DNA from 3 places in the Leptothrix mechoopdaensis genome. Region 2 is predicted to be linked to each of the others. Evidence: predicted binding sites of a transcription regulator. Region 2 holds the regulator's gene; each other region holds the start of a gene.

Region 1 (4,207 bases), 2.4 Mb from region 2:
CGGTTGTAGGCGTTGGCCCGCAGCACGTCGGGCATCGCCGCCAGATGGGTCAGCGCGGTGCGGACCTCCTGGCTCGGCTCGCGGTCCGAGCCGGCGATGAACATCACCATCGGCCGCTCGACCCGCATCAGGCTGTCGACGAATTCGGACGTCAGCGCCGCCTGCTGGCGCATCAGCCGTTCGGAGAAGAACCAGTTCAGCAGCATCGCCAGCGCGAGCGCGATGGCCGACAACGACACCAGCGCCACGACCGAGAACCAGCGGGTCAGGCTGAAGGTGCCGGGCGAGCGTGGCTTGAGCGTGGTCAGGAAGGGCATGTCGGGAACGATTGAACTGGGATTTGTTCCCAAATGTATCAAGCACGTTCCATGCCGGAAATGATGTCTCGTTCCCGATTCAGGTCGGTATCCCGTCACTACCCAGGGGGAAATCGGATGGGTGTCTTCTGACGCGGCCGTCGTGGTCGATCGGTCAGCGGTCGTTGGGGCAAGGAGGGTGGGGCATTTCACGCCATGTTGATCAGAAGCCCCAACTGGGTCACCACCACGTTCGCAGCGTCCGCACCCCCAAACGACAACGGCGACCCTCGCGGGTCGCCGTTGTCCGGATCTCGCGGACCCCGCAGCGTGCGGGGTCCGGCGTCAGGTCCCGGGGTTCAGGCCATCACTTGGCCAGCTTGAACACCCAGACCGAGCCGCCCTGCTCCAGGTAGTTGACCTTCTTGGCCACGTCGCCACCCCACAGCGGGACGGCGCCGCCCCAGCCGGAGGCCACCGCGACGTACTGCTCGCCGCCTTCGCTCCAGGTCACCGGCGGGGCCACGACGCCCGAACCGGTCTGGAACTTCCAGACGATCTTGCCGGTCTTGGCGTCAGCCGCCTGCAGGAAGCCTTCCGGGGTGCCCCAGAACACCAGGTTGCCGCCGGTGGTCAGAACGCCACCCCACAGCGGGGCGTTGTTCGGCGCTTCCCAGACGATCTTGCCGCTCTTCGGGTCGATCGCGCGCATCGCGCCGATGGGGCCGTCGCCCAGCGTCTTGATGGTGAAGCCGGCGCCCAGGTAGGCGGCACCCTTCTTGTAGGTGATCGGCTCGTTCCAGATCTCCATGCCCCATTCGTTGGCCGGCACGTAGAACAGCTTCGTGTCGGGCGAGTAGGCCATCGGCATCTGGTTCTTGCCACCCAGGAAGGACGGCGCGGCGAAGACCGTGTTGCCCTTCTTGCCGTCGGCGCCGGCGACCGGGTCACCCGGGCGGTTTTCCGGCACGTAGTTCGGGCGGCCCGTCTTCAGGTCGATGCCGGTGGCCCAGGTGATCTTCTTGACGAAGGGGAAGGCGTTCTCGAGCTTGCCGTTCTTCGCGTCGATGACGTAGAAGAAGCCGTTGCGGTCAGCCTTGCCGCCGAGGATCTTGCCGCCGTCGTTGTAGGTGACGAACTCGTTGACGCCGTCGAAGTCCCAGCCGTCGTTCGGCGTGGTCTGGTAGTGCCAGACGATCTTGCCGGTCTTCACGTCGATGGCGACGGTCGAGCAGCTGAAGAGGTTGTCACCCTTGCGCAGGTGGCTGTTCCACGGAGCCGGGTTGCCGGTGCCGAAGTAGGCCAGGCCGGTGCGGGCGTCGTAGGTGCCACCCAGCCAGGTGGCGGCGCCGCCGGTCTTCCACAGGTCACCCGGCCAGCTCTGGCCGGTCGTGCCGGAGATACCGTTTTCCTTCTTGTTGCCGTCCTTGTCGTACGTGTAGCCCATGTGGCCTTCGACGGTCGGACGGGTCCAGACCAGCGCGCCGGTCTTCGGGTCACGGGCCTCGACGCGGCCGGTGATGCCGAATTCGCCGCCGGACACGCCGGTCAGCAGCAGGCCGTTGGCGATCAGCGGGGCGGCCGAGGCCGAGTAGCCGGCGGCGTAGTCGTCGATCTTTTCCTTCCAGACGACTTCACCGGTGTCCTGGTTCAGAGCGACCAGCTGGGCGTCCAGCGTGGCGAAGATCACCAGGTTGTCGTACAGGGCGGCGCCGCGGTTGATCACGTCGCAGCAGGGCATGATGCCGTCGGGCAGGCGGTGCTCGTACTTCCACAGCTTGGCGCCGGTCTTGGCGTCGAGCGCGAAGATGCGCGAGTAGGAGGCCGTCACGAACATCTTGCCGTTGTGGATCACCGGCTGCGATTCCTGGCCGCGCTGCTTCTCGCCACCGAACGAGAACGACCACACCGGCACGAGCTTGTTGATCGTGGACGGGTTGATCTGCTTGAGCGGCGAGTAGCGCTGGCCTTGCGTGCCCATGCCCCACGACAGCACGTCACCCGTGCTGGCCGCGTCGTTCTCGATCATCTTGTCGGTCACCGCCGCGTGGGCGGCCAGGGTCGACAGGGAAGCTGCAACCAGCAGGCTCAGCAAGCTTTTCTTCATGGAAACGTCTCCTCGGCGAGGTGTGTCAAGGCGGCTGGAACGAGGCCGCCCGGGAACCTTCCAAGGGCAACAAGCGTGCCAATGCACAAAAGCCGATTCGGCGCACTTCCAGCCGATTTCAACCCGTCAAACGTCCGGGTTAGTCCGAGTCGGGTGTGCCAGCCTTGAACAGATGACACGCGAAGACGCGGTGAAGCAGGTCAGCGGGGCCGTGCGGTTGTCACAGGCCGGACTTCAGGCAAACCCGCAAGTCCTGTCCTAGACCAGCCCGTCGAACAGCCAGACCTCGACCGGATCACCCGCCGCGACCGAGGCCTGCTCGTGACCGAGCACGACCAGCGCGTTGGCCTCGCTCATGCTGCGCAGGATGCCGGCGCCCTGCGAGCCGGTCAGCCGCACCGACCAGCCGCCGTCGTCGGCCCGGCCGACGATGCCGCGCTGGAACTCGGTCCGGCCCGGGCGCTTGCGGATCGCCGTCTCGCAGCGCGCCCGCAGCGTCGGCAGCGGCCGGACCTCGGCACCGCCGAGCTGCTGCAGGGCTTCGCGGACGAAGGCGTAGAAGGTCACCAGGCTGGCGACCGGGTTGCCGGGCAGGGCGAACAGCCAGCGCGGCGGCTGGCCTTCGGGTGCCGCGAGCGGTCCGAAGGCGAACGGCCGGCCGGGGCGCATCGCGACCTTCCAGAAGTCGACCCGGCCCAGCCGGGCCAGCAGCGTGCGGGTGTGGTCGGCATCACCGACGCTGACGCCGCCGCTGGTCAGCACGACGTCGGCCTCGGCGATGGCGCGCTGCAGCGTGGCCTCGAGCGCCGCCGGGTCGTCGCGCACGAGGCCCAGGTCGACCACCTCGGCGCCCAGGCGCTGCAGCGCGCCGACCAGCGCCGGCCGGTTGCTGTCGTAGATGCAGCCGGCGTCCAGCGGCTCGCCCAGGCTGCGCAGCTCGTTGCCGGTCGAGAACACGGCTACCTTCAGGCGCCGCCGCACCGTCACCCGGCCGATGCCGAGCGAGGCGATCAGCCCCAGCTCAGCCGGCCGCAGCGTCCGTCCGGCCGGCACGGCGGGCTTGCCGCGTGCCAGATCCTCGCCGGCCAGGCGGCGGTTCTCGCCCGGCTGCACGACGCCGGCCGCCAGCGTGATCGCCGGCTCGCCGTCGACCGTCGTGGTCTTGCACAGCTCCTGCGGCACGACCGTGTCGAGTCCGGCCGGCATGACCGCGCCGGTCATGATCCGCACGCAGCCGCCGGGCGGCACCTCGAAGGCCGGCACGTCGCCGGCGTGCAGCGTGGCGACCACCCGCAGCGTGGCGACCTGGCCGGCGGCCGGCAGGTCGGCGGACGCGAAGGCGTAGCCGTCCATCGCCGAGTTGTCGTGCGCCGGCACGTCGATCGCCGAGATCACCGGCTCGGCCAGCGTGCGGCCCAGCGCGTCATGCAGCGCGACGCTCTCGTCGCCGGTGATCGGCACGAGCGCGGCGGCGATGGCGGCGCGGGCCTGGTCGACGCTCAGGTGGGCATCGCCGCTGATCAGGGGGGAGGGGCCGAGGGCTGCGGTCATGGTCGTGCGAGGGTGCATCGATGGAGCGGCGGATGGTATCGAGGCCCCGTCGACCCCTGCCTGACGCCGGTTGGCTATGCAGATCCGGACATATCGCCACGTCTGGACAAGATCCGCAGAATCGCGCGCCACATGAACGGACCTGCCTATCTTGTTTGCGGAGCGCGGCGATGACGACGCTGGCACAGAGCCTGACGACCGCCGTCGAGCTGATCACCAGCGGTGACCCTGTCGTGCGGCAGGTGCTGCTGCT
Region 2 (4,207 bases):
CTTCTACACCTCGCCGTCGCTGGCCGGCGGCGAGAACACGCCCGAGCTCGAAGGCGGCCAGCGTTGCCTGGCACTGGCCGACCAGCTGATCGCGCGCGTTCGCAAGGGCTGAGGCCCGATCGGAAGGGGTCCAGGCGGACCTCTTCCCGCCAGCCGCAGCGGGTGCGCCGTGAGGTGAACTCCCGCTTCGGTTGATGCATCAAAACCACCCGGCGGCGCAGACGTATGGCTAGAATCGTCTGCAATTTCTGTGCCGCCATGACGCCGTCCCCCACCTTCACCCCCGCCCTGCGCGCCGCCCTGACCGGGCTCGCCCTGCTGATGGCGTGCGCGCTGCCGGTCCGGGCCGAACGCGCCGATCGTGACCTGCCGCTGAGCTTCGACGCCGGCCAGCTGCGCATCGACGGCAAGCGCAAGGTGCAGGTGCTCAGCGGCGGCGTCGAGATCACCCGCGGCACGCTGGTGCTCAAGGCCGCGCTGGTCGAGCTGCGCGAGACGCCGACCGGCCAGGTCGCCGTCGCCACCGGCAGCGCCGAGCAGCCGGCGACCTTCCGGCAGAAGCGCGACGGCGTCGACGAGACGGTCGAGGGCCAGGCCCTGCGGATCGAGTACGACACCGTCACGCAGACGGTGAACTTTCAGAAGCAGGCCCAGGTGCGGCTCTGGCGCGGCGCGGTTCTGGCCGACCAGATCAGCGGCGAGACCATCGTCTATGACCATGGCCGCGACGCCTTCGAGATCCTCGGCGCAGCCCCGGCGCCCGCCGGCACGACCAGCCCCGCCGGCTCCGGCCGGGTGCGCGGCGTCGTGACGCCGCGGCCGGCCCAGCCGGGCGCGTCGGCCCCCGGTGGAGCCGGCCGTTGAGCGCGGCGAACGCCACCAGCCGACTCGAGGCCCAGGGACTGCAGAAGTCCTACGGCGCCCGCAAGGTCGTCAAGGACGTCCACCTGGCCGTCGACAGCGGCGAGGTCGTCGGCCTGCTGGGGCCCAACGGCGCGGGCAAGACCACCAGCTTCTACATGCTGGTCGGCCTGGTCCGGGCCGATGCCGGCGAGATCCGCATCGACGGCCGGCCGGTGCAGGGCCAGCCGATCCACCAGCGCGCCCGGCTCGGGCTGTCCTACCTGCCGCAGGAAGCGTCGATCTTCCGGCGCCTGACGGTCGAGGAGAACATCCGCGCCGTGCTGGAGCTGCAGCAGGACGCCAGCGGCCGGCGCGTCGACGCGGCCCACATCGAGCCGATGCTCGAATCGCTGATGGCCGACCTGTCGATCACCCGGCTGCGCCACAGCCCGGCGCCGGCGTTGTCCGGCGGCGAACGCCGGCGCGTCGAGATCGCCCGGGCGCTGGCGACCCAGCCGCGCTTCATCCTGCTGGACGAGCCGTTCGCGGGCGTCGACCCGATCGCGGTGATCGAGATCCAGCGGATCATCGGATTCCTCAAGGCGCGTGGCATCGGGGTGCTGATCACCGACCACAACGTGCGCGAGACGCTCGGCATCTGCGACCGCGCCTACATCATCAGCGAGGGCCGCGTGCTGGCCGAAGGCACGCCGGCCGAGATCGTCGAGAACCCGGATGTTCGCAAGGTCTACCTTGGCGAGCACTTCCGGATGTGACCCGCGTGTGACCCCTGGCCGACCCCCATGAAACCCTCCCTGCAGGTCCGCCTTTCCCAGCACCTGGCGCTGACGCCCCAGCTGCAGCAATCGATCCGCCTGCTGCAGCTGTCGACGCTCGAACTGCACCAGGAAGTCGAGCAGATGCTCGAACAGAACCCGTTCCTGGAAGCCGACGAGGACGCCGCTGGCGCCGATCGCCCGATGGCGCTGCCCGACGAGGGCGTGCCGGTCGCGCCGGCCGATGACGGCGGCGCTGCCGGCTCGTCCGACTACACCGCCGAGCGGGTCTCCGAAGGGCCCTCCGACAGCCCCGCCGAGTCCGCCAGCAGCGCCGCCGATGGCGACGGCGCCGGCATGGAACAGCTCGACTTCGGCGCCGCCGAGTCCACCCCCGACGACTGGGACAGCGGCCACGACCGCGAGGACTTCAACAGCCTGTCCGACAGCAGCGGCAACCGCAACGGCGCGCTCGAGGACGACGACAGCGACTGGAGCGAACGTTCCACCGCCGTGCCCAGCCTGGCCGAGCACCTGCGCGCCCAGCTGCGCGGCATGCGGCTGGCCGACGAGGACATCATGCTGGTCGAGTCGCTGATCGACTCTCTCAACGAGGACGGCTACCTGGCCGACCGGCTGGAGGAGATCGTCGAGCGGCTGGTCCAGGTCCTGAGCGGCGCGCCGCTGACCGAGGCCACCGAGGCGCAGTCGGCCTCGCTGGTCGACGACACCGTCGACGCGATCGATCCGGCGCTGCTGGCCGAACAGGCGCTGTTGCGCGAGGACCTGCTCGACCGCCTGCGCTGCGCGCTGGGCTGGCTGCAGAGCCTGGAGCCGACGGGCGTGGGCGCGCGCGACCTGGCCGAGTGCCTGGTGCTGCAGCTGCGCGAACGCGACGCGACGCCGGCGCGCGACGCCGCGATCCGCATCTGCCGCGACCACCTCGACCTGCTGGCGCGCCGCGACGTGCGCAAGCTGACCGTCGCGCTGGGCGTCGACGAGGACCTGATCCGCGATGCGCAGAGCCTGATCGTCACGCTCGAACCCAAGCCCGGCCGCCGCTTCGCCCGCGCCGAGGCCAACATCGTCGTGCCCGACGTGATCGTGCAGAAGTCGGGCCGCGGCTGGAAGGTCGTGCTGAATCCGGACGTGATGCCCAAGCTGCGCATCAACGACATGTACGCGCAGGTGCTGCGCCAGCACCGCAGCCAGCGCAACGGCGGCGGCGGCGACAACGGCGCGACGCTGTCGGCGCGGCTCCAGGAGGCGCGCTGGTTCGTCAAGAACATCCTCCAGCGCTTCGACACCATCCAGCGGGTCTCGCAGGCCATCGTCGAACGCCAGAAGGCCTTCTTCACCCACGGCGAGATCGCGATGAAGCCGCTGGTGCTGCGCGAGATCGCCGACGAGCTGGGCCTGCACGAGTCGACCATCTCGCGCGTGACGACGGCCAAGTACATGGCCACGCCGTTCGGCACCTTCGAGCTGAAGTACTTCTTCGGCAGCTCGCTCAACACCGAGGCCGGCGGCAACGCGTCGAGCACGGCGGTGCGGGCGCTGATCAAGCAGTTCGTGGCCGCCGAGGACCCGAAGAAGCCGCTGTCGGACAGCCAGCTCAGCGCGATGCTGGAAGAGCAGGGCATCCAGGTCGCCCGCCGCACGGTCGCCAAATATCGCGAAGCACTGAAGATCGCCCCCGCGAACCTGCGCAAGGACATGTGACATGTCTGGGGCGGCCCGTTGGCACCAGCCCGTCGGACACGGGGTGTCCGACCTACCGAAAGACGTCGGCCGATGGCGACGCGGCCGGGCGTCTTGAACCCGGTCCGGATTCGTTCAAACGGCAGGTCGGACACCCCGTGTCCGACGGGTTTCGTTCAACCGGTAGGTCGGACACCCCGTGTCCGACGGGCTGGTGGCTATTGCTGCTGCGCCAGCTGCTCCGCATAGCGCGTGGCCGGGCGCAGGCTCTGGTGGGCCTGGGCGCGGCTGCGGCGCAGGAAGTCTTCGGCCAGGCCGCTCAGTTCGGGGTTGCCGCTGGCGCGGCACAGGCTCATGACGGCACGGGCGTATTCGGCCGGGCCGAGCATCAGGTTGACGTCGATGTCTTCGCCGGTCTCGTGCAGCAGCAGCGCGTGGATGCGCTGGACGAGCGCGATGCGCGGGTCTTCGGTCGTGACGGTGGCGGCGGCGATGGTGGCAGTGGCGGTGATCGGCATGGTGCGTGGCTCCCTGGCCTGCTCTCCATGCAGATGACGTGCCCGTTTCGCCGGCCCAAACCGCCAAACTGAAACTGCAATCGATGCCGTGCGACAACGCACGATCCAGGTTCAGGGTAAGCACCGACCGTGTGCGCGGGCCGTGCCGCCGTTCACACCCTGGCCAACCCTCGCGGCCCGTGCCTCGGTGGCGGGCCCGACGGGCGTGTGCACCGAACTGCGGCAGCGCGGCGCCGAGCGCACCAAGGTGCGACAGCTCAGCGGTCGCCCGACAGCCAGCGATCGATCTGGTGCTTGCGGTCGTTGCCCCAGAAGGGCTCGCCGTCGACGATGAAGAAGGGCGCGCCAAACACGCCGGCGGCGATGGCG
Region 3 (4,207 bases), 2.3 Mb from region 2:
CCGGCGGCGCCGAACTGCGAGATGGAATCCTTGCGCTGCTTGATGAGCTTGTCGACGATGGCGATCACCATCGCGTCGTCCAGCACCACACGTTCGTCGACTTCCTTCTGCTTGAGCGCCGCCAGCAGCAGGCGGATGGTGCCCAGGCGGTCGGCTTCCTTGGCGCGCATGGCGGCCTTCATGTCGTCGGTGATGCGGTCCTTGAGGCTCATGGCAGGTCTCGGCTGGTCGTGGCGAAGAAGAGTGTCGGAAATGAAAAAGCCCACACGGCGTCCCGCGTGGGCTCATTCGTTCGGCTGACGGGCTTCATGCACCCGGCTCAGCCGCGCGGGGCGATCAGTACAGCTTCTTGGGGAGCTGCATCGAACGCACGCGCTTGTAGTGGCGCTTGACGGCCGCAGCCTTCTTGCGCTTGCGCTCGGCGGTGGGCTTCTCGTAGAACTCGCGGGCGCGCAGTTCGGTCAGCAGGCCGAGCTTCTCGATGGTGCGCTTGAAGCGGCGCAGGGCCACGTCGAACGGCTCGTTTTCCTTGACACGGATGGTCGTCATGAACTGAAGGATCCTTCGGTTATGCCCTCGGTGGTCGGTGTCGTGATGGGGTTCCGCGCGGAGCGGTCCAAGCCGGGTAGTCCCCGGTCCGGACCGACAACCCTCTGATCACCAACTCGATCAGGCCTATTGCAGCAAAGACCGAAATTATAGACAAAGTTTTCGGATGCTGGTCGAGCGCTGCCACACAAAAATCTCCGGACGCCCGGGCGCGAGTACTGCATCGCCCGATCCGCGAATACCGCCGAAGGGGCGTCAGACCTTTTGCCAGGCCAGGCCGCCGCTGGCGAATATCTCGCGCAGCTTGCCCTGTTCGGCGAGATCGTTGAGCGTGCCCTGCAGCGCGCGCGCCAGGTCGCCGGCGCTGCGCTTGACGGCCATGCCGACGGCCCAGCCGTCGCGCGGCGCACGCGGGATCGGCAGCGGCGTGATGGCGTAGCGCGGGTCGTCGCGCAGCACCGATTCCAGCTCCGAGCGCAGGCCCGCCGCCACCGGCACCTCGCCCTTGCGCAGCAGCTGGGCCGCGTCGACGCCCGAGGGCAGGTCGGTGACGAGCTGCTCGCGCAGCCGGCCGTTCTCGGCGCCGATCATCAGCCAGCCGGCCAGCGACAGGCCGGGCACCGCGATGCGGCGGTTCTTCAGGTCGTCGAGTCCGTCGAGCTTCGGGACGACGCTCAGGTCGCGGGCGATCACGACGCGTTCACGCCAGTAGGGTCCGAAGATCTCGACCTGCGGGCTCGAATCGATCAGCGGCCGGTCCACCGGCACGTGCAGCAGCACGTCGGCAGGGCCCCAGCCCAGGTAGTGACCGCGCCAGACCATGTTGCGCAGGTCGTCGGACATGTTCTCGCCCGCCGTGAACGGCAGGACCGAGGTCTGCACGCCCAGGCCGCCGGCCAGCGCCCGCGCCAGTTCGACCTCGATCCCCTTGCCGTCGACATGGAAGGGCGGCAGTTCCTGGTAGACGCCGACGATCAGGCGACCGCGGGCGCGCACCTTCTCCAGCGCCGAGGCGCCGTCGGCCGCCTGGGCGAGCACGGAAGTGGCGGTGCCGCCGGCGCCGAGCGCGACGGCCAGGGAAGCCAGGGATGAGCCCTGGCGCAGGAATCGACGACGGTTCATGGCTTGTCTCTCGGTTCGGACGCCGTGTGGCGGCGTCTCGTGGTGGGCAGGAACGACAACGGCGCCATGGGGCGCCGAAGGGGGGAAATCGGTCAGGTGCTCAGCTGCCGATCCGCTCGGAGCGGATCAGAGCGGCTTCTCGCGACGGGTCTCGAGGTAGGCCTTGATCGACCAGACGGCTTCCTGCGACAGGATGCCCTCGAACGGCGGCATGTAGACCGCGCCGTTGCGGACCTTGCCACGGCGGACGCTGCCGCTGAAGTAGTCGTCGATCTCGCGCACGCAGGCGGCCTTGCGGCGTGCGTCCTTGGCGTTGGCGCAGTCGTTGTCGAGCTTGCGCAGGTCGGGCGCGATGCCGCCGGAGATGGCTTCCAGGCCGTGGCAGCGGGCGCAGTTCTGGTTGTAGGCCGAGCTGCCGATGGCGACCGCCTTGTCGTTGCCGCGGTAGGGGTTGTCGGGCAGCCAGTCGGCGCCGAGCTGCGGCAGGCTGCTGGTGTCGACCGCCTGGGGCGTGACGTCACCGTGGGCGACGGCCCAGGTGCTGAGGCCGGCCAGGCCGGCGAAGGCGAGGGCGGCGAGGGTGCGGGCGACGGGGCGCAGGGTCAGGGAGCGGGGCATCGGCATGTCTCCAGGATCGTTGAGGATGGGTGCTTGGACGGCATGTCTGCAATGCCCGTGCCAACGGCTTCCAGCGCGTCCGCCCGGGGACTCCGGCCGCCTGCTTGAGGGGTTGTCCGGGTGTCCTGTTGCGAGCTGGCGCGGATGGGACAGGGGTGGCCGGGTGACAACCCGGTGTCCCGTTCGAGGTGTTCCATCGTGTGACACCCTCGGGACAGTCCCGGGTGGCGGGACGTGTCACGCTCCACGATCCTTCGGCCCGCGTCGTCACCGTCCCATCTTCCTGAGGAGCCCTGCATGTCCACGAGTTACCTGCCGCCGATCGGCAGCGCACGCGCCCGACTGCAGGCGGACGAACCCCGCCGCCCGATCGCCTCGGCGCTGCAACTGCCCGAGGAACACGTCGAGCGCATCGACCAGTCGCACGAGCGTTGCCAGGCGCTCGGCCTGTCGCGCATCGAGCGGCCCGACTTCTCGCCGCTCGGCCGCACCGACCTGTCGGTGGTGCGCGAGCGCAACCACCGCCTCTACACCCATGCCGCGCCGGTGATGGAGATGCTGCACGACCAGATCGTCGAGTCGCAGAGCATGGTGGTGCTGACCGACGCGACCGGCGTGATCCTGCATTCGATCGGCGTCGACGACTTCCTCAGCCGTGCCTCCAAGGTGGCGCTGGCGCCGGGCGCCAATTGGTCCGAGCAGTACAAGGGCACCAACGCGGTCGGCACCGCGCTGATCGAGGAACGCCCGGTGCTGGTCCACGCCGACGAGCACTACCTGCACGCCAACCATTTCCTGACCTGCTCGGCCGCGCCCATCCTTGACCCGCGCGGCAACATCCTGGGCGTGCTCGACGTCTCGGGCGATCACCGCGGCTACCACCAGCACACGATGGGGCTGGTCAAGATGAGCGCGCGGATGATCGAGAACCACTGGCTCACCGACGACTACCGCAACGTCATGCGCCTGCACTTCCACAGCCGCGTCGAGTTCATCGGCACGCTGATGGAGGGCATCGTCGCCGTCAGCCAGGACGGCAAGCTCGTGGGCGCCAACCGTGGCGCGCTGGAGCAGCTGGGCCTGAGCGGCGCGGCGCTGCGCATGCACTCGCTGAGCACGCTGTTCGGCACGACGGTGGCCGCGCTGGTCGACCGCTTCCGTTCGCCGCTGGCCACGCCGCTGCCGCTGGAGACCAACAACGGCCGCCAGTTCCACGTCTACGCGCGCTTCAACTGGCCGGTCTGGCAGAGCTTCGACACGATGCTGCGCGAGCAGACTGGCGAGCCGGCCTCGGCGGGTGATGCGGCCCCTGCGGCCAGTCATTCCGCAACCGCCGCCGATGCGGCGAACACGTCCGGCGCGACCGGTCAGCCGGCATCGGCCGCGGTCCAGCCGTCGACTTCGGGCGGGACCGCCCAGCGCGAAGGCCTGGCCCGCCTGGCGACCGGCGACGCCCAGGTCGGGGCGCTGCTCGACAAGATCCGGCGAGTGCTCAACCGCGACATCCCGATCCTCGTGCTGGGCGAGACCGGCACCGGCAAGGAACTGCTGGCACGAGCGATCCACCAGGATTCGGACCGCGCCAAGCAGCCCTTCGTGGCGGTCAACTGCGCGTCGATCCCTGACACGCTGATCGAGGCCGAGCTGTTCGGCTACGAGGAAGGCGCCTTCACCGGTGCGCGCCGCAAGGGCGCCGTTGGCAAGATCGTCCAGGCCAATGGCGGCACGCTGTTCCTCGACGAGATCGGCGACATGCCGATCGCCCTTCAGGCCCACCTGCTGCGGGTGCTGCAGGAGCGCCAGGTGACACCGCTGGGCAGCGCCAAGTCGGTGGCGGTCGACGTGATGCTGGTCTGCGCGACCCACCGCAACCTGCGCGAGATGATCGAGCAGAAGACCTTCCGCGAGGACCTCTACT

What was found. Region 2 encodes sigma-54, which starts transcription at its own class of promoters, with help from an activator protein. Its sites were predicted from a motif close to TGGCANGNAANCTGCTTT; they were not measured.
Region 1: the regulator sigma-54 is predicted to act here: its motif matches at 2,467-2,484, upstream of ACWA7K_RS08280 (PQQ-dependent methanol/ethanol family dehydrogenase).
Region 3: the regulator sigma-54 is predicted to act here: its motif matches at 2,335-2,352, upstream of pedF (cytochrome c-550 PedF).

The regions. Positions count from the first base shown of each region.
Region 1 is NZ_CM132699.1:1,862,935-1,867,141, reverse strand. It holds gene ACWA7K_RS08285 (sensor histidine kinase) at 1-317, opposite strand, end outside; gene ACWA7K_RS08280 (PQQ-dependent methanol/ethanol family dehydrogenase) at 664-2,403, opposite strand; gene moeA (molybdopterin molybdotransferase MoeA) at 2,662-3,954, opposite strand; gene ACWA7K_RS08270 (ABC transporter permease) at 4,125-4,207, shown strand, end outside.
Region 2 is NZ_CM132699.1:4,224,783-4,228,989, forward strand. It holds gene ACWA7K_RS18380 (thiol:disulfide interchange protein DsbA/DsbL) at 1-112, shown strand, start outside; gene lptA (lipopolysaccharide transport periplasmic protein LptA) at 259-864, shown strand; gene lptB (LPS export ABC transporter ATP-binding protein) at 861-1,619, shown strand; gene rpoN (RNA polymerase factor sigma-54) at 1,647-3,341, shown strand; gene ACWA7K_RS18400 (hypothetical protein) at 3,539-3,838, opposite strand; gene ACWA7K_RS18405 (DsbA family protein) at 4,096-4,207, opposite strand, start outside.
Region 3 is NZ_CM132699.1:1,895,460-1,899,666, reverse strand. It holds gene ACWA7K_RS08430 (GatB/YqeY domain-containing protein) at 1-212, opposite strand, end outside; gene rpsU (30S ribosomal protein S21) at 337-549, opposite strand; gene ACWA7K_RS08420 (ABC transporter substrate-binding protein) at 805-1,671, opposite strand; gene pedF (cytochrome c-550 PedF) at 1,798-2,295, opposite strand; gene ACWA7K_RS08410 (sigma-54-dependent Fis family transcriptional regulator) at 2,587-4,207, shown strand, end outside.